2 linked regions of the Pararhizobium sp. A13 genome follow. The protein of the gene in region 1 interacts with the protein of each later gene in a pairwise test. Links are inferred from orthologs where the notes say so. Each region holds a gene or a part of one and is shown on either strand. Other genes may lie near its edges.

Evidence for each region.
Region 2: the proteins of ndk (region 1) and ung interact in binary tests that used the Escherichia coli proteins (3 or more experiments, as listed by UniProt). The link is inferred for Pararhizobium sp. A13 from one-to-one orthologs.

Annotation. Positions count from the first base shown.
Region 1 is NZ_CP149510.1:2,553,524-2,562,943, forward strand. The notes cover bases 3,649-6,593. They hold ndk (nucleoside-diphosphate kinase), read left to right. Parts: upstream 3,649-4,882; coding sequence 4,883-5,305; downstream 5,306-6,593. Other genes in these bases: WI754_RS12540 (Rap1a/Tai family immunity protein), read right to left, coding at 3,649-3,972; WI754_RS12545 (DinB family protein), read right to left, coding at 4,102-4,617; WI754_RS12555 (hypothetical protein), read right to left, coding at 5,409-5,972; WI754_RS12560 (CGNR zinc finger domain-containing protein), read right to left, coding at 6,104-6,593. Outside these bases: WI754_RS12520 (GNAT family N-acetyltransferase), read left to right, coding at 1-98; WI754_RS12525 (hypothetical protein), read right to left, coding at 111-263; WI754_RS12530 (ABC-F family ATP-binding cassette domain-containing protein), read right to left, coding at 436-2,325; WI754_RS12535 (GGDEF domain-containing protein), read right to left, coding at 2,384-3,463; more of WI754_RS12540, read right to left, coding at 3,577-3,648; more of WI754_RS12560, read right to left, coding at 6,594-6,664; WI754_RS12565 (branched-chain amino acid ABC transporter permease), read left to right, coding at 6,741-7,637; WI754_RS12570 (molybdenum cofactor biosynthesis protein MoaE), read right to left, coding at 7,638-8,108; moaD (molybdopterin converting factor subunit 1), read right to left, coding at 8,113-8,373; pgsA (CDP-diacylglycerol--glycerol-3-phosphate 3-phosphatidyltransferase), read right to left, coding at 8,373-8,966; excinuclease ABC subunit UvrC, read right to left, coding at 9,179-9,420. UniProt on the Escherichia coli protein: Major role in the synthesis of nucleoside triphosphates other than ATP. The ATP gamma phosphate is transferred to the NDP beta phosphate via a ping-pong mechanism, using a phosphorylated active-site intermediate.
Region 2 is NZ_CP149510.1:425,088-434,419, reverse strand. Bases 2,542-5,398 are described here. They hold ung (uracil-DNA glycosylase), read left to right. Parts: upstream 2,542-3,541; coding sequence 3,542-4,255; downstream 4,256-5,398. Other genes in these bases: WI754_RS02095 (HlyD family type I secretion periplasmic adaptor subunit), read right to left, coding at 5,275-5,398; WI754_RS02100 (DMT family transporter), read right to left, coding at 4,240-5,148; modA (molybdate ABC transporter substrate-binding protein), read right to left, coding at 2,562-3,356. In the rest of the region: WI754_RS02130 (SDR family oxidoreductase), read left to right, coding at 1-242; WI754_RS02125 (winged helix-turn-helix domain-containing protein), read left to right, coding at 343-750; modC (molybdenum ABC transporter ATP-binding protein), read right to left, coding at 725-1,792; modB (molybdate ABC transporter permease subunit), read right to left, coding at 1,789-2,490; more of WI754_RS02095, read right to left, coding at 5,399-6,588; WI754_RS02090 (type I secretion system permease/ATPase), read right to left, coding at 6,600-8,303; cobF (precorrin-6A synthase (deacetylating)), read left to right, coding at 8,690-9,332. UniProt on the Escherichia coli protein: Excises uracil residues from the DNA which can arise as a result of misincorporation of dUMP residues by DNA polymerase or due to deamination of cytosine.

The sequences.
Region 1 (9,420 bases):
TGAAACCGGTGTTCGAGACGGCGCGGATGTATCGCGGCCCAGTGCCGGACCTGCCGCTCGGACAGATCTACGGCATCACCACGTTCGAGCTTGGATAACGACAGCGGGTATCAGGCCCAGGGGAACAGATTGTGCTGTCCGCCGATGATCAGGACGCTGGCAAAGACGCTGATCACCAGCAGCACGACGAGCACCCAGAACAGCCGGCCGGACGCCGGAGCGTCATCTACGAAAACCGGCTCCTTGTTGCGCAACGCGTTCATCGCGTGCCGGGGATTTCCCCATTTGACGCGCCGGAACCGGAAGGCATTTTGGGTTTCGTGTTTCATGAAGAGCGAATATAAGGCCCGATTTTAAACGAGACTTTAAACGCTCTGTTAAAAGTTTAGGCTTTGCTTGTGGATGGGCGCGTTTCCCGAATGAGAGACGGCGGGATCACCCCGCCATCGCCTCTTCGTACTCGGTCGACAGGTCCATCCATTGTTCTTCCGCCTTGGCGAGCTTGGCCATGATCTCGGCGCGCTCCTTCACCTTGGCCGCAGCCTTGGCAGGGAATTTTTCGTAGATCTCCTGGTCTTCAAGTTCCTTGTCGAGGGCGTGAATCTGTTTGTGCAGTTTGCCGGTGAAGGATTCGATATCGTTGATCTTTTTCTTGAGCGGCGCGAAGGCTGCCCGTTTGTCGGCATTGGCCTTGCGCTGCTCTGCCTTGGAGCGGTTGTCATCTGAGCCGTTGCCCTTGTCCTTGTTCCCCTTGCCGCGCGAACTCTGGACGATGGTGTTGCGGTAGTCCTCGAGGTCGCCATCGTAATTGGTGACGGTGCCGTCCTTGACCAGCCAGAGGCGGTCAACGGTCGCCTCGATCAGGTGGCGATCGTGCGAGATCAGGATGACCGCGCCCTCATACTCGTTCAGAGCCTCGATCAGCGCGTTGCGGCTGTCGATGTCGAGATGGTTGGTCGGCTCGTCGAGGATGAGCAGGTTCGGCGCCTCGAAGGCGGCAAGGCCCATCAGAAGGCGGGCCTTCTCGCCGCCGGAAAGATCCTTGGCGGCGGTTTCCATCTTTTCGGTCGCAAGCCCCATCTGGGCGACGCGGGCGCGCACCTTGGCTTCGGGCGCGTCCAGCATCAGCGGCCGAACGTGCTGGACGGCCGTCTCGGCCGGCCTGAGGTCGTCGAGTTGATGCTGGGCGAAGAAGCCGATCTTCAGATTGGGTGCCACGCGGATATCGCCGCTTTCGGCGGAAAGCCGGCCGGAGATGAATTTCGCGAAGGTCGACTTGCCGTTGCCGTTCGAGCCGAGCAGTGCGATGCGGTCGTCATTGTCGATGCGCAGGTTGAGGCCCTTGAGGATCGGTTTGCCCGGCGTATAGCCGACGGCGCCGCCGGTGATCGCGACGATCGGCGAGGCCGGCTGCTTCTCGGGCTTGGGAAAGCGGATCGGCTGGACGTGGTCCTCGATGACGGCCGAAACCGTGCCCATGCGTTCCAGCGCCTTGACGCGGCTCTGCGCCTGGCGGGCCTTCGAGGCCTTGGCCTTGAAGCGATCGATGAAGGACTGCAGATGTTTGCGCGCCGCGTCGTTCTTGGCCTTTGCCTTGGTCTGCAGTTCGATCGCTTCGGCGCGCTGGCGCTCGAACTGATCGTAGGTGCCGCGATAGAAGGTCAGTTTCTTCTGATCGAGATGGACGATCGAATTGACCGCCATGTTCAGCATGTCACGGTCATGGCTGATGATGATGACCGTGTGCGGATAGCGGCGGACATAATCCTCGAGCCAGAGCGTGCCCTCGAGATCGAGATAGTTGGTCGGCTCGTCGAGGAGCAGCAGGTCGGGCTCGGAGAACAGGACTGCCGCGAGCGCGACGCGCATGCGCCAGCCGCCGGAAAAGCTCGATGCCGGCCGCAACTGTGCTTCCGCGTCGAAACCGAGGCCGGACAGGATGCTGGCGGCCCGTGCCTCGGCCGAATGGGAATCGATGTCCGTCAGGCGCGTGTGGATTTCGGCGATCCGGTGCGGATCGGACGCGGTTTCGGCCTCCGTGAGCAGCGCCTCGCGTTCCTTGTCGGCCTTGAGCACGATCTCGATCAGCGGCTCTTCGGTGCCCGGCGCTTCCTGCGCCACCTGGCCGATGCGGGTGTTCTTCGGTATCGAAACGAAGCCGCTCTCGCTTTCCATGTCGCCGGTGATGATCCGAAACAGCGTCGACTTGCCGGCGCCATTCTTGCCGACGAGGCCAGCCTTCGTGCCCGCCGGAAGCGCCACGCTCGTATGATCGATGAGGAGACGCCCGGCGATGCGGGCGGAGAGGTCGTTGATCGTAATCATGGCGGCGTTTTGGCCGAAGTCTTGGCCGAAGGCAAGAGTTCGCCGCAGCGCAATAGGCTCAAGCGGCGTGCGGCGAGTAGGTTTTCTTCCCGCGGCCGCCGATCGCGGCCGAAAAGACGAGAACGCCGGGCTTGCCACAGGCACGCACGGCGCCAAGCGCAAGCTCGGCCTGGGTGAACAGATCAGCGCCGCTGGATGCGGTCAACGCCATGGCGATGCCGGTGGAGAGGGACAGCGTTTCCGACGTGAACGTGCGGTTCGGCAGCGCGATCTGCACGACCTCGACGGAGGCGCGGATGCGCTGCGCGATCGCCTCGGCATTGTCGGCGCTGACGTCATGGAACACGAAGGCGAATTCGTCCGCGCCGATGCGGGCGACAAAGTCGTTCTTCTTGACCGATTTGCGGAACACCGGCGCCAGTTTCTTCAAGGCCTTCTCGGCAGTGGCCGCACCGTGGCTCTCACCGAGGTCGCGCAGCCCCTCGACAGTCACCAGCGCCAGAGCCGCGGGGCCGCTGGCGTTGCCGTCGTCATACAACGCCGCGAGCTTGGCGGAAAAGGCGACCCTGTTGGCAAGGCCGGTCACCGGGTCGCGGGTCGAAGCCTTGCGCATGGCCTCGATATCGCTGCCGATGCCGCCGAGTTGGGCGACCGTTTCGCCCATCGAGATGGCGAAAGCCCGCTCCTCCCGCTCGAAGGTGGTGACGGCATCGCGCAATCTGCCGGCGTCATTGGCGAAATCCGACATTCCGGCGACGGGATCGGTTTCGAGGCGGCCGATGAAATGGCGCAGCAGCGCGGCAAAGGCTTCCTTCTTGGCGATGCTGTTTTTCAGCCCGTGATTGAGGGCCGAAATGGCCCGGGCGGTGTCGGCGCGGATCGTATCCGTGGCGACCGCGGCAAAGCCGGGGAGGTGATATTTGACGCCGATCTCTTCGATCCGGCTCTGGGACGGGTGAGAACCAAGTGCAGCGACATCCCGTGTGAGCGCTTGATTCTGGCCGGACAGGGCTTCGAAAAACAGCTCGTAATTGCGCGGAAACGGGGCAACGCCGAGCTTCGACATGGTCTGCGCGACCTTCAGCAGCACGGCGGCATTTTGCGCAAGATGGCCGTCCTGCCGGGATTTGTCCGCCATTTCCTCAATCCTCACCGTCGTTTGTGCCGGTTGCACCGCACGCTCATAACACGTTGAGATTAAAAGACCGTCAAAGCAGACGTGAACGAGCCAACTGATGCCGGCATCCGGGGCTACCGCAGGGTACAGGGCCATTTCGCCTGCATGGCGAGTTGCACCAGCATGTCGGCGCTGCGGCCGCGTTCTTTCGGATTGGCGGCGACAAAGGCGCAGACGATCTTCACCTGCTCTTCAAGCGTGATCGTATCGGGGTCGCAGACATTGGCGCGGATCTTTTCGGTGACGGGGACCTTGCTTTTCGGCCGGTTGTTTTCGGCGTCGACCACATCGGACATTTCCGCGTGATGGAGGTCGCGCGACCAGCGGTCGAGCACGCCGGCGATATAGCCGAAGGCGACCGGGTGCTTCTGCTGGCAGAAGGTGTGCAGATCATCCGCATCCATGAACTGGGCCTGCGCAGCAGAATGAAGCATCAAACAGGCCGCAAATCCGAGCATCGGTGTTTTCATGTCGCCTTCTCCCCGACAGCAGAATAGGGTATTTCACAATGCCGAACAAACGGGGCCTGGCGATAGGATGGGAAGCAGCCCAAGTGGGCATTTCCGGTGGCTGGCGCGTGACGGTTGCGTGCGACAGCCTCACTTTGCGTAGTCTTCCCCCTCCGGTGTTCTCAGAAAATAAACCAGATCCAGCACAAGGCTCGGCTGCCCCAGTGCGGTCAGCGTCATGTGGCAATGGCCGCGATGGTGGGTCTGGTGGTTGAAGAAATGGGCGAGCACCGGCGCGAGGCGCTGAGTGACCGGCTCGGGGATGGTGATCGGCGTGTAGGTGAAGCGGCTGGTGAGGTCTGCTTCAGCAAGGCCATTGATCCAGGCGACGATGCGCTCGTCTTCCACCGCGCGGGCTGCTGACAGGGAGCCGAGATCGTCGAACAGGATGGCGTCGAGGGAGGTCGGCGCTTCGCCCGTGCCGGTGAAGCGCTTCATCCAGATGCGGTCGGCGGCGAGGACGTGGTTGAGCGTCCTGTGCAGCGAACCGAAGAAGGCGCCCTTGTCCTCGCGGTATTGCGCATCCGTCAGCGCGCCCGCCGCCTGGTAGAGCAGGCGGTTTGCCCACCGGTTGTATTTGGCGAACATACGGTAGTGATCGAGCATTGCGGTCTCCTTCAAGGTGCCGGGAGCTTAATCCAGAACGGCATTGTGGTGGGTGATGCGACCCATGAAATTTACTGATTTGACTGTTCACCGTTTCCGCGTTCGATGTCGACCCGACAATGGCTGGTTCGTGTGCTGTCTTGATCTCCATGACGGTCTCGGGCGCTCGTGACAGGGCCATGAAACTTCGCCGCTCCCCCTTGTTTTGCGCGGGATTGGCGGTTATTGAACCGCCGACTCACGGAAAACCAAGGGAATTGAGACAATGGCGATTGAACGCACCTTTTCGATGATCAAGCCGGACGCCACCAAGCGCAACCTGACGGGCGCCATCACCAAGATGTTTGAAGACGCAGGCCTGCGTATCGTCGCCTCCAAGCGCGTGTGGATGAGCAAGCGCGAAGCCGAAGGCTTCTACGCCGTTCACAAGGAACGCCCCTTCTTCGGCGAACTGGTTGAAACCATGACCTCCGGCCCAACCATCGTTCAGGTTCTCGAAGGCGAGAACGCCATCCTCAAGAACCGCGAAATCATGGGCGCCACCAACCCGGCCAATGCCGACGAGGGCACCATCCGCAAGGTCCACGCTTTGTCGATCGGCGAGAACTCGGTTCATGGCTCGGACGCTCCGGAAACTGCTGCTGAGGAAATCAAGTACTGGTTCTCCGACACCGAAATCGTCGGCTGATTCAATCTCTGAGGGTCTCGGCCCGAACGATTTGAAAAGACTCATTTAAAGTCGGGGCGGCAACGCTCCGGCTTTTTTATTTTGGGGTCGTGGGCCGGCCAGCCTATGATCGGCACTTCGCCGTTTCGAAGTGTTCAGGCGTCTTGCCGTCCTTGAAAACCTCCGGGTTCTTGTCATAGGCGGGGCCGACGACCAGCGCCTTGGCGGGCAGTATGTCCTGATCGAGGTTCGAAATCACTTCCGTCTTCAATGTTTGCAGAATGGTGCCGTCCGGCCCCTTGACCTCGATGGTCACGGCATAGGGCCGCTGCTTTTTCACGCAGGTCACATCCGGGCTTTCAAGAACCACCTTGTCGAGCTTGGCAAAGAGCTTGCGGTCGAGCGTCAGCGGCGCGCCACCGGCAGGGTTTTCGAATGTAGCTACAACCGTACTCCCCTCCGGAACGGGTTCCGTCTTGGTCAGCGTGATCATGTAGGTGGCGTAGGCGAGGCGGTAGTTGAAGATGAACATCTTGCCGGTGAGTTCGAGCGGATCTGGCCCTGTCTCGCGCTGGCAGCCGGCAAGGGCAGCCGCGCCAGCCAGAAGAAGAGCGGCAAGCGTCAGGCGCTTAGTGTGCCGCAGTACTCGCGCGCTTTGAGAATACCCCCCTCTGTCACTTCGTGACATCTCCCCCTCAAGGGGGGAGATCGGGAGCGAGAGGCCGGCCGCGCGGCAATCTCCCCCCTTGAGGGCGAGATGCCCGGCAGGGCAGAGGGGGGTGAGAGGGCCACTGTCGTGGACTGTGTCGGCCTGCAGGCTCATGGGGTCAACTCCTTCTTCTGGCGCTGATAGTGCCGGCTCGCCTTCACGCGGTTGCCGCAAACGGTCATGTCGCACCAGGTGCGGCTGCGGTTGCGGCTGCGGTCGAGGAACAGCCATTGGCAATTGGGGCAGATTTTCAGGCGCTGCGGCTCTGCGAAGGTGGCAAGCATCAGCGCCGAGCGCGCCGCGGCGGCGTCGAGCGGGGTGCGGGCTGCCTTGATCGGATGGCGCCGGATGAGGGTGGATGCCGCGTCGAGCAGATCGGCCAGGTGCCCGGAGGAGGAATGCCCCAGCGCTTCGGCGCGAAAATGCCGGTCAGTTGCTTCCCTGAGATTGAGAAACGCCGGCCGGTTTTCCGGCGCGACCGGCTGCAACGGCCCGAACAGGTCCTTGTCGGCGCAGAAACGCGTCGCGGCCGTGGCAAAGCCGTCAAGAGCCACGGGGTCGGCATAGCGGTCGATGCGGCGCTCGGCATCGAAGCGCAGCACGACCGAATTGGCGACATCGAAAGCAAGTGCGCCGCCGGAAAAACGATGCGGGGTCCAGGTAAACGTCACGCAACATCCTAACTGGTAAAACGGATTTTACTAGTTATAATGATTTCCACTGATGTTGTCATCAACCGGATTTCCCATGGCCTATTTTCTGCAGCAGCTTGCCAGTGCCCTGCCGATCGCCGCCCTCTATGCGCTGCTTGCCTTCGGCTATTCGATCTCCTTCTCGGTCACCAAAAGGGCCGATCTGACCTATGGCGCGCTGTTCGGCTTTGCCGGCCAGATCTTCCTGTTGTTTTCCGATTTCGCCTGGAACCGTCTCTGGCTGGTCCTTCCGGCTGCGCTTGCGATTGGCGCGATCGCGGCGCTGGTCTATGCCTTGGGCGCAGGCTTCGTCGTCGGCCGCTCGGTCATGCGCGGGCTGGCGATGACGTCGGCCAACACCGTGGTCGTTGCCTCTCTGGGCGTGGCTTTGGTGCTGATGGAGCTGTCGCGGATCGCGGCGGAGACGCGCAGCCTGTGGCTGCCGCCGTTTCTCAACACGCCGCTCACGCTGTGGGCCGATCCGCAATTCCCGGTGACCCTGACGATGATCCAGCTGCTGAACACGGCGCTGATGCTGGCCATGGTCGGGGCGGGGCATGCGTTTCTGGCACGGTCCGCCTGGGGCCGCTCCTGGCGGGCGGTGTCCGACGATGCAGGCGCAGCGGCACTCTGCGGCGTCGATGGGAAGCGTATCTTCGTCGCTGCCTACGGATTGTCGGCGCTGCTGGCGGCGATCGCCGGCATTCTCGCCACGTCCTATTATGGCAACATGGATTTTGGCGCGGGCCTGGTTTTCGGCGTCAAGGTGCTGTTCATCGCCGCGATCGGCGGCCAGACGGCGCCGCTATTGGCGGCGGCCGGCGCCGCCGCGATGGGCCTGAGCGAAACGCTGTGGAGCGCCTACGGCCCGATGCTCTGGCGGGATTTTGCGATCTTCTCGTTTCTGGTGCTGCTTCTGGTGCTGACGAGAAAGGAGCAGTTCCAGCCGTAGTCAGTCCTTCGACCAGCGGTCCCGTGCGCTGTCGTCCTCGTCCTTGGCGCTGACCCAGCCGCGCTCAATGCCATCGCCTGCGTGCTCCTTCTTCCAGAAGGGCGCGGACGTCTTCAGATAATCCATGATGAAATTGGCGCCGTCGAAAGCCGCCTGCCGGTGCGGCGAGGCGGTGACGACGAGCACGATGTTTTCGCCGGGCAGGATCTTTCCGTAGCGGTGGATGGCGCTGACGGCTTGCAGCCCGAACCGGCTGACCGCTTCCGTGCAGATGCGGGTGATCTGCGCTTCCGCCATGCCCGGATAGTGCTCCAGTTCAAGGGCGCTGAGCGTGCCGGCGTCGTCACGGCAGAGGCCGGAGAAGGTGACGATGGCGCCGATATCGCGGCGGCCTTGCGAAAGCGCCCGGACCTCGGCGGCAAGGTCGAAATCCTGCCGCTGGACGCGGACGGTGACAGGCACGCCGCGCACGGCCTCAGCCTCCGGTCATCGGCGGAAACAGCGCGATTTCCCGCGCGCCGGCGATCGGCTCGTTATGGTCGACATGTTCCTGGTTGATGGCGACGCGGATGACATTCTCGTGCTCCAGCGCCGTCTCGTATTCCTCGCCCAGCGTCTTCAAGTGTGCCAGCAGGTCGCCGGCCGTGACGACGCTTTCGGGAAGCTCCAGCGTCTCCTCGGCTTTGCCGATCCGCTCACGCACCCAGGCGAAATAGACGAGATCAACGCTTGCCATCAGTCGACCATATGCTTGAGGCCGGCGCGGAAATAGTCATAGCCGGTATAGATGGTAAGAATCGCTGCGACCCAGAGCAGGCCGATGCCCATCTCCGTCGTATAGGGAAGCACCTTGTCGCCCGCCGGGCCTGCAAGCAGGAAGGCAATGGCGAACATCTGTACGGTGGTTTTCCACTTGGCGATGCGCGTGACCGGCACGCTGACTTTGAGTGCGGCCAGGTATTCTCGCAGACCAGACACCAGGATTTCACGGCACAGGATAATGATCGCGGCCCAGAGCGACCAGCCGGCGATGGTTTTTTCGGTGTCCGCCGCCATCAGCAGCAGCGCCGTCGAAATGAGAAGCTTGTCGGCGATCGGATCCAGCATGCGGCCGATATTTGAGGTCTGGTTCCAGATCCGCGCCAAATAACCGTCGAGAAAATCGGTGATCGACGCGACGACGAAAATGCCAAGCGCCGCCCAGCGGGCAAAGTCGGAACTCTGCAGTTTGCCTTCGATGAAAAAGCACAGAACGATCAGCGGAACAGCCAGAATGCGTCCATAGGTCAGGAGATTGGGGATGCTGTAGGTGGTCGGCGTGGAGGACATGGATTCGGGTTCTCTGCGAGTTCTTGGGCGACAGATGAACGGCTTTGTGACAGCCGCGTCAACCGTTCTTTGATAGATCATCCGCAATTGTGGCGGAATTCATCTGAACGGGCGGTGAACCGGATTGAGCGCAGGACACCTCCGGCGCGATGGGGTGTCCTGATGCGAATAACTGCGCTGATCGACCCGACCTGAGCCGCGTCCCAGAGACGCTATTTCGCCCCATCCTCATGGAAGTGGTCATAGACGAGCCGCGCCACCGCTTCGGAAATACCTTCCACAGCCACGAGATCGTTGATGCCGGCGCGGGAAACCGCCTTGGCGGTGCCGAAATGCTGGAGGAGCGCGCGCTTGCGCGTCGGCCCGATGCCGGCGATCTCGTCCAGCGGGTTCTTGACCATTTCCTTCTTCCGCCGCGCCCGGTGCGAGCCGATGGCGAAGCGGTGCGCCTCGT
Region 2 (9,332 bases), 2.1 Mb from region 1 along the record:
TCAAACAGGGCATACGCTGCAACGCGATCGCGCCCGGCACGGTGCAATCGCCCTCACTCGAGGATCGCATGAAGGCGCAAGGGAACTACGAGGAAGCACGCGCCGCCTTCATCGCCCGCCAGCCGATGGGCCGCATCGGTCAGCCGGAGGAAATCGCAGCGCTTGCCGTCTATCTCGGCAGCGATGTTTCCAACTACACGACGGGCCAGGTGCACGTCATCGACGGCGGCATGAGCCTGTAGTCCCGCGCGACCTGCCGTCCTTGCAGGGCGCGCTGCTGCTATACATCTGCAGACGAGCGCTATAGTCTCTGCTGATCCAGAGAAGGCACGCAGCAATCGCATGACACCAAAAGAAAACACCGGTCTCAAACCCGTTCTGAGGATCGATTTTCCTCATGCTGAGCGACTGGGCCGGGGCAAGATTGCGTTGCTGGAACACATTCGCGAGACCGGCTCGATTTCCGCGGCGGGCAGGGCGATGGACATGTCCTATCGGCGGGCCTGGTTGCTGGTGAGCGCCCTCAACGGCATGTTCAAACAGGATGCGGTCTTGTCGCAGCGCGGCGGAAAGCAGGGCGGCGGCGCGGTCGTCACGCCTTTCGGCGAAGAATTGATCCACACTTTCCGGGCGATGGAGGAAAAGGCCGAGGCGGCGCTTTCGGCAGAATTGACATGGCTGGAGAGTAACCGCAATCCCCATGCGATGCCGGCTGACGCACCGGTCACAGATCCAGCGCAACACTCTTGATGACGGCATGAACCGGCTTGCCAACCTGCAGGCCGAGCAGGTCGCGTGACAGCGTGGTTACCCGGGAAACGATCGTCACGCCGCCGCAATCCAGACGCACATCCACCATGCCCTGTCCCGCTTCGCCGATCCCCACGATTGTGCCCGGCAGGATGTTGAGCGCGCTCAGGCCCTCGGGCCGGCTGGTGGCCAGCATGACGTCGCGGGCTGCGATCTGCAGCCGGACAGCCTTTTTCGGCGGTGCATCCAGATGCGGCACCCGGATCTGCACGCCGCCTGCGCGAATGACCGTGATTTGATGCTCGGCGTCCGTTTGGTCGACAATACCTTCGACCAGCACCCCCGCTTCGCGGCGGCTGACCGCTGATGAGGGTGTGCTCAGGATCGTTGCGGCCTCCCCGGACGCGCTGATCCGGCCGCTTTCGAGCACGATCACCCTGTTGGCCAACCGCGCGACTTCGGCGACCGAGTGGCTGACATAGATGATCGGAATTTCCGTTTCGTCCCGCAGCCGTTCCAGATAAGGCAGGATTTCCGCCTTCCGCTCGTCGTCGAGTGCGGCCAGTGGTTCGTCCATCAAAAGCAGGCGCGGGTTGGAGAGCAGCGCCCGGCCGATGGCGATGCGCTGTTTTTCGCCGCCCGATAGATTTGCCGGTGCTCTGTCCAGAAGTGGGCCGACACCGAGCAGATCGACGATGCGATCGAAATTCGGTCCCTCATGACCGCTCCGTGCGAACCAGCGTCCATAGCCGAGATTGTGTCGCACGCTCAAATGCGGGAAAAGCCGTGCTTCCTGAAAGACATAGCCGAAGCGCCGCCTGTGCGGCGGCACAAAAACACGGGTCTCGCTATCGACCAGAACGTCGCCGTTGAACGCGAGCCACCCGCGATCGGGATGCAGCAAGCCGGCAATGGCGTTGATCAGCGAGGTCTTGCCCGATCCGGAGCGACCGAAGAGCGCTGTCACGCCCCTATCCGCGGAGAACGCGGCCTCGATGGAGAACGCGCCAAGGCGATGGCGAATGTCGACCTCAAGGCTCATGCGACGTCCACCTTCTTCGCCGCGAGGTTTGCCAGGACTTCCGAGACCATCAGCGCCGCCATGGATATGACGATGGAAAAGATGGTCAGGCGAAACGCGCCGGCGTCGCCGCCGGGGACCTGCGTAAAGGTATAGATCGCCGAGGAAAGCGTCTGGGTTTCGCCGGGGATATTGGAAACAAAGGTGATCGTCGCGCCGAACTCCCCCATCGCCTTGGCAAAAGCGAGGATCATGCCGGCGATGATGCCGGGCAGGACGAGGGGTAGCGTGACCGTCAGGAAAACCCAGGCAGGGCCGGCTCCCAGCGTTGCGGCCGCCTGCTCAAGTCTGCGGTCGACCGCCTCGATCGACAGCCGGATGCTGCGCACCATCAGCGGGAAGGCCATGATGGCGCAGGCAAGCGCCGCCCCCGTCCAGCGGAAGGAAAAGACAAGGCCTGTGTATTCGGCGAGAAACGCACCGATCGGCCCACGTTTTCCGAACAGGACGAGCAGAAGAAAACCGGTCACGACCGGTGGCAGGACCAGGGGAAGGTGAACGATGCCATTGAGGATGGATTTCCCCCAGAAGCGACCCCGCGCCAGGATCATGGCAATGCCGATCGCCAAGGGCAGGCTGGCGAACATGGCGACAAACGAGACGCGCAGACTGAGGCGGATCGCCGTCCACTCCGCGTCGCTCAAAACCAGCCAGTCCAAATGCCGTGCTCCCGTCCTTGCCGGCAGACGATAGGCGCTCTATCCCTTGGCGGATAGAGCGCGTTCTATCCTTATTTCAGGATGGTAAAGCCCTGCGCTTCGAAGAGAGCTGCAGCTTTGGCCGATTTGATGAAATCGACATAAGCAGCGGCGTCCGGGTTCTTGCTCTCGGCTGTGATGGCAATCGGGTAGACGATCGGCGGATGGCTGTCTTCGGGGAAAGTGCCGGCAATCTTCACGCCTTTGTCGGCGGCGGCATCCGTCTTGTAGACGATGCCATAGGGTGCTTCGCCCTTGGAAACCAAGAGAAGCGCTGCCCGGACGTTTTCGGCACCGGCCACATTCTTTTCAACGGACGACCAGACGCCGAGCTTTTCGAGCGCGGCCTTGCCGTACTTGCCGGCAGGAACGGAATCGACGGCGCCCATAGCAAGTTTCTCCTCGCCAAGCAGGCCCTTCAGGTCGAAGTCCTGCTTGATATCAACGGGAGCGGCGTCTTGGCTGCCGGTCACCAGAACGATGCGGTTGCCGAGCAGGTTGGCGCGCGTGTCGTCCTTGATCAGTTTCTTTTCGGCGACGTAGTCCATCCAGGCCAGATCGGCGGAGATGAAGACATCGGCCGGCGCGCCGGCCTCGATCTGCTTGGCGAGCGCCGAGCTCGCCGCATAGGAGACGGTCGTTTCCCTGCCGGCTTCCTTCTGCCACTCGCCGTTGACGGCATCGAGAGCGTTCTTCAGGCTGGCGGCAGCAAAGACGGTAACTTTTTCGGCCGCGGCCGCCGGTTGCAGCAGCGGCATTCCGCTGATCCAGAGAGCGGCGACGGTGGCTGCAACAAATTTCAGCAGGCTTCGACGTTCAGTATGCATGCGTTTCCCCATCGGTTCGAGATATTCCTGTAGATATAACGGTGTAGCGCGATTGGCTAGCATTATATTTCAGCAAATATATTGAAACTCATTCGCCGCTTCTCGACGTTCATGCTTGCCATGGATCATTCCGGCGTTAAATTCGGCGCGTCCGACGGACGGGAATGGAGAGGCCGGAAAACGCGATGGAATCGAATGTGACGCTCGAGAAAAGCTGGAAAGCGGTCCTGGTGCCGGAATTCTCCAGCCCCTACATGGCCGAGCTGAAGGCGTTCCTCCTTCAGGAAAAACGTGACGGCAAACAGATTTTCCCCAAGGGACCGGAGTATTTCCGAGCCTTGGACCTTACGCCGCTCGAGACGGTGCGGGTCGTCATTCTCGGGCAGGATCCCTATCACGGGGAGGGGCAGGCGCATGGGTTGTCCTTCAGCGTCAAACCCGGCGTGCGGTTGCCGCCGTCGCTGGTGAATATCTACAAGGAACTGCAGAGCGACCTCGGCATTCCGCCCGCCCGCCACGGTTTTCTCGAAGGCTGGGCGCGCCAGGGGGTGCTGTTGCTCAACAGCGTATTGACGGTCGAGCGCGCGATCGCGGCGTCCCATCAGGGCAAGGGCTGGGAACGGTTCACCGATGCGATCATCCGCGCGATCAACGAGCAGGAGCATCCGGTCGTCTTCATCCTGTGGGGATCCTATGCACAGAAGAAGGCCGCCTTCGTCGATCGGTCGCGCCATCTCGTGCTCCGCTCGCCGCACCCATCGCCGCTGTCGGCCCATAACGGGTTCTTCGGCAGCAAACCCTTTTCCAAGGCCAACGATTTCCTCGCTACGAATGGGCGCGAGCCCATCGACTGGGCTCTGCCGGCCAATCCCGAAGTGCAGGCTCAGGTCAGCGTCTGAGAGGACGGCGGCTCCGGTGGTTTGGCTTTCCGCCGGGCGACAACGCTTTCGCGCCAGACGGTAAAAATCCCCGCGCAGACGACGATAGCCGATCCGGCAATCACATTGAGCCCGATCGTTTCGCCGAATATGACGACGCCGATGATCGAGGCGAAGACGAGTTGCAAATAGGTGAGCGGCTGGACCTCGGCGGCGTCGAGCAGTTCATAGGCCTTGATCAGGAAAAAGTGGCTGGTCGTTCCGGTGATGCAGAGCAGCAGCATCCAGACCCAGTCCTGTGGTGCAAGCGCCGTCCAGTAGAAAGGGCCGACGGCCGTGATCGCCACGGCACCGGCGACACCCGTGTAGAAAAAGCTCGTCATGGCAGTATCGACGCGGCTGACCAGCCGCGTCGAGATCACGTAGATCGCGAAGATCAGCGATGACGAGATCGGGATCAGAAGCTTGAGGTCGAAGCTGCCGCCGCCCGGGTTCAGGATGAGGAGAACGCCGAGCAATCCGATGATGATGGCCGTCCACCGCCGCCAGCCGACGCGCTCACCTAGAAGCGGCATGGAGAGAAGTGCTACAAACAGGGGTCCCGAGGAGAAGATTGCCTGCGAATGTGCAAGGCCGACCGTGGAAAACGAAAAAATGACGACGACGATCTGGAAGGCAAGCAGGACGCCACGCAAGATCTGCAGGACCGGCCGCTTCGTTTTTGCCGCCGCCGAAAGACCGCCCTGCGTTCGTGATGCCAACGCGATGGCAAAGGCCGCGAAGGCCCAGTAGCGGATCATCGTGATCAGGACGGGTGGATAGAGGCCGCCCAAATGCTTGGAAATCGCGTCCTGGATCGAGAAAATCGAGATCGCAAGCAGGACGAAGATGTAGCCGGTTCGCTTCGAAGTCATCAGAACGGTCTTACACCTGCCGGGTGGCGCGCGGCCACGCCATTTTTGCAGGGCAGCAAGGAATGTTTCCAATCAGCGTTTTCCTGCAACACGCGCGACGTGGCGCCGCGCGTGTTGCAGGGCAGCTCAATCCTCGCGGAATGTATGCTGTAGTTGTTCGGTCAGTGGTTTTGCGAGGTAGGATATCACGGTGCGGTCGGCGATCTTGATGAAGACCTCCGAGGGCATGCCCGGATAGAGCGACAATCCCTTCAGTTGAGCGAGGCTTTCCGGCTTGGGCTTGATGCGCAGCGGGTAATATGTGGCGCCGGTGCGCTGGTCGGTGACAATGTCCGGCGCGATGGTCACGACTTCCGCCTCTACGATCGGTGTGGTGCGCTGGTTGAAGGCACTGAAGCGGATTTCAACCGGCTGTCCCAAGCGTATCTGGTCGATGTCGTGCGTGGCGATCTTGGCCTCGACCGTCAGGCCGTCTGCGCCAGGGACGACGAGCATCAGCACCTCACCGGGATTGATGACGCCGTTCACCGAATGCACGGCGAGCTGGTAGATCCGTCCGTCCAGCGGCGAGGCGATATCGAGGCGCTTCAACTGATCGATGGCGGCGATGCGGCGGTCTTCGTATTCGGCGATCTTACCCTCGACGTCGGTCAGTTCCTTGGCGTTCTCGGTGTGGCGGTCTTCGTCGAGCTGCAGGATCTGCAGGTCGATCTCGCTGGATTTGCCGGCGGCCTGCGCCCGGGAGGCGATGCGCGCACCGCGGTCGCCTTCCAGCTGGGCGCGGTTACGCTTGAGCTCGGTCAGCCGCTGCATGGAAACCAGGCCCTGGCCATAGAGCTTGTCGAGACCCGACAGTTCCTCCTCGATCAGCTTCAGCGCATCCTCGATGGCAGCCAGCTGAACCGTCAGGCCCTTGGTTTCGTCGGCCAGCTGGCCCTTGCGCGATGCGAGCTGGCTTTTCATGCCGACAAGCGCGTTCTTGCGGCTGATGAAGAGCTTGCGTTCACTTTCTTCGAGAAGGGCGGCAGGTGTGCTTGAGCCTGATGTGAGCGCGTTCAGGTCTTCCGGGATGGTGAATTCGTCGGCGCCGGTCTGTTCGGCCAGCAGGCGGGCGCGGCGGGCATAAAGCTGCGCCAGGGTGTTCTGCACGATCGACAGGTTGGCGCGAACGGTCGTGCCATCGAGCTTGATCAGGGTCTGCCCGGCCTTGACGCTATCGCCTTCCTTCACCAATACCTCGCCGACGATGCCGCCGGTCAGGTGCTGGATTTTCTTGACGTTGTTCTCGACCACGACGGTGCCGGAAGCGACGATCGCGCTCGACAGTTCGGTCGTTGCCGCCCAGCCGCCAACGCCGACGACGAGGGCGAGGGCAAGGATCGAGACGGCGGTCATGTGCCGGGCAAGCGAGCGGCGGGAGTTCACCGGTTTTGTTTCCATGGAGATATCGGTCACGACGCGGACTCCTGTTCTTCACCCACGATTTTCAGTGAGGTGGAGCCGGCAATTTGCGGCGGGCGGTTTTGTTTGCGCAGGATCTGCGCAAGCACTTCGTCTCTCGGCCCGAAGGCCTGCATCCGTCCTTCGTTCATCATCAACACCATATCGGCGGCTGCAAGCGCGCTCGGCCGGTGGGCGACGACGACGACGATCCCGCCGCGGGCGCGCGCGCTCATAATCGCGTCGGTGAGTGCCTGTTCGCCCTCGGCGTCGAGGTTGGAGTTGGGCTCGTCGAGAACCACCAGGAAGGGGTCGCCGTAGAGCGCGCGTGCCAGTGCGATACGCTGGCGCTGGCCGGCCGAAAGCGCTGCGCCACTTTCGCCGATCTCGGTTTCGTAGCCGTTCGGCAGTTTCAGGATGAGATCGTGGACGCGCGCGGCCCGGGCCGCGGAAACGACTGCCCCGGCTGACGCGTCGTCTGCAAAACGCGCAATGTTCTGCGCCACGGTGCCGGCGAACAGTTCGACATCCTGCGGCAGATAGCCGACATACCGGCCGAGCCTGTCAGTATCCCACTGGTCGAGCGCAGCACCGTCAAGCCGGACAGAGCCGCGATAGGATGGCCAGATGCCGATCAGAGCGCGCGCGAGCGATGACTTGCCCGAAGCACTTGGGCCGATGACGCCGAGCGCGCTGCCGGCCTTCACCACGAAATTGACTTCGGCGAAGGTCAGGCGCTGCGCCCCTGGCGGGCCGCCGGCAAGATTTTCGGCGCTCAGCTTTTCCTTCGGCACGGGCAGTTCCAGCGGGGCGTCGCGCTCCGGCAGAGCGGTCAGCAGATCCTTCAGCCTTTGCCGGCTTTGCATGGCGGAAACGAAGCTGCGCCAGTTGCCGATCGCCAGTTCGACCGGGGCGAGGGCGCGTGCCGTCAGGATTGAACCTGCGATGATGATGCCCGGAGAAGCCGAGCCCTCGATGACCAGAACGGCGCCGGTGGCGAGAACTGCGGATTGCAGCGCCATGCGGGACACCTTGGAGAGCGCGCCATAGCCATTGCCGACGTCGGACGTCTCGCGGTTCTGTTCCCGGTAGTTGCTGTTTCGCACGTCCCAGAGCTGCGACATGCGGCCGAGCATGCCCATGGCCTGCATGACTTCGGCGTTGCGCTGCGAGGACTGAGCGAAGGCGTTGCGCTGGTTGCCGGCCTCCGATGCTCTTTTGGAGGGCGCCTGGGTGCCGCGATTGGTCAAGAACGTGAGCGTGATCAGGATGATCGAGCCGCCGACCGCGACGATACCGATCCAGTAATGGAACATGAAGCAGATGGCGATATAAAGCGGCAACCAGGGCAGATCGAGGAAAGCTGCCGGGCCTGATCCCGACAGGAAGGAGCGGATCTGGTCGAAATCACGCAATGCCTGCAGGCCGTCGCCCTGTGTGCGCAATTTCAACGGAGCCTGGACCACGGCGCGATAGATGCGGCCACTCATGGCTTCATCGAGCGCGCCGGCAATGCGCACGAACATGCGGCCGCGCACCATTTCGAAGGCGCCCTGGAAAGCATAGAGCAACAGGGCCAGCAAGCAGAGCGCGACAAGGGTCGGGATGCTTCGGCTGGGTAGTACCCGATCATAGACCTCCAGCATGAAGAAGGAGCCCGTCAGGTAAAGAATATTGACAAGAGCGCTCGCAATGAACACGCCGACGAAGGCCATCTTGCAGTCGCGCAAGGCCTGAATAGGATCGGTAATGCTCTGGGTACTTTTCGAATGTTTCACTGTAGAGGTCCTCGCGAGACGGCTGCCGCCTCAATGGAATGCACCAGTGTGCCACAATTAAAGTCGCATGACCCGTGGGTCGGTCGCGTCAGGAACATGCTTTTGCGCGGTCTTTTCCGGCTTTTTTGCGCTAAATATATGAATTTTTCGCGTTCTTAATGGAACTTGCTGGATATTGCCACATTTTGCGCTGTGTTTCTCGAAAATATTTATTGTGTTTAATCGGATACTTAAGCTCAGTTCAGGTGGTAAGGCGCTTGCGCAGCCTTGCCTCAGTTCGGTCAATCGGCCAAAGACGGACGCGGCGTGACAAGGGCTTGGGCATGAAAAACGTTCTGATCGTGGGTATCGGCACCGGCAATCCGGAACATATGACCATTCAGGCGATCAACGCGCTGAACAGCGTCGACGTTTTGTTCATCCCCACGAAGGGCGCGGCAAAGGCGCAGCTTGCCGATATCCGCCGCGATATCGTTTCGCGTTATGTCACGCGGCCGCAAGGCCGCGTCGTCGAGTTCGCGGTTCCCGTCCGTCAGACTGCAGAGCGCTCCTATCACCAGAGTGTCGACCAGTGGCATGCAGCAATCGCCACGGCCTATGAACGGCTGCTGCTCGACGAGCTGAAGGACGGCCAGGCCGGCGCCTTCCTCGTCTGGGGCGATCCAATGCTCTATGACAGTACGATCCGCATCATCGAGCGGGTTCGCGCCCTGGGCACAGTGACGTTCGACTATTCGGTCATTCCCGGCATCACCAGCATCCAGGCGCTCGCCGCCAGCCACCGGATACCGCTCAATCTCGTTGGCAAGCCGGTGGAGATCACCACGGGACGCCGGCTTGCCGAGAGCTTTCCGGAGAAAACCGAGACGGCGGTCGTCATGCTGGATGGCGAGCAAGCCTTCATGACGATCGAGGATCCGGATGCGCGGATCTATTGGGGCGCCTATCTCGGCACGGCGCAGGAAA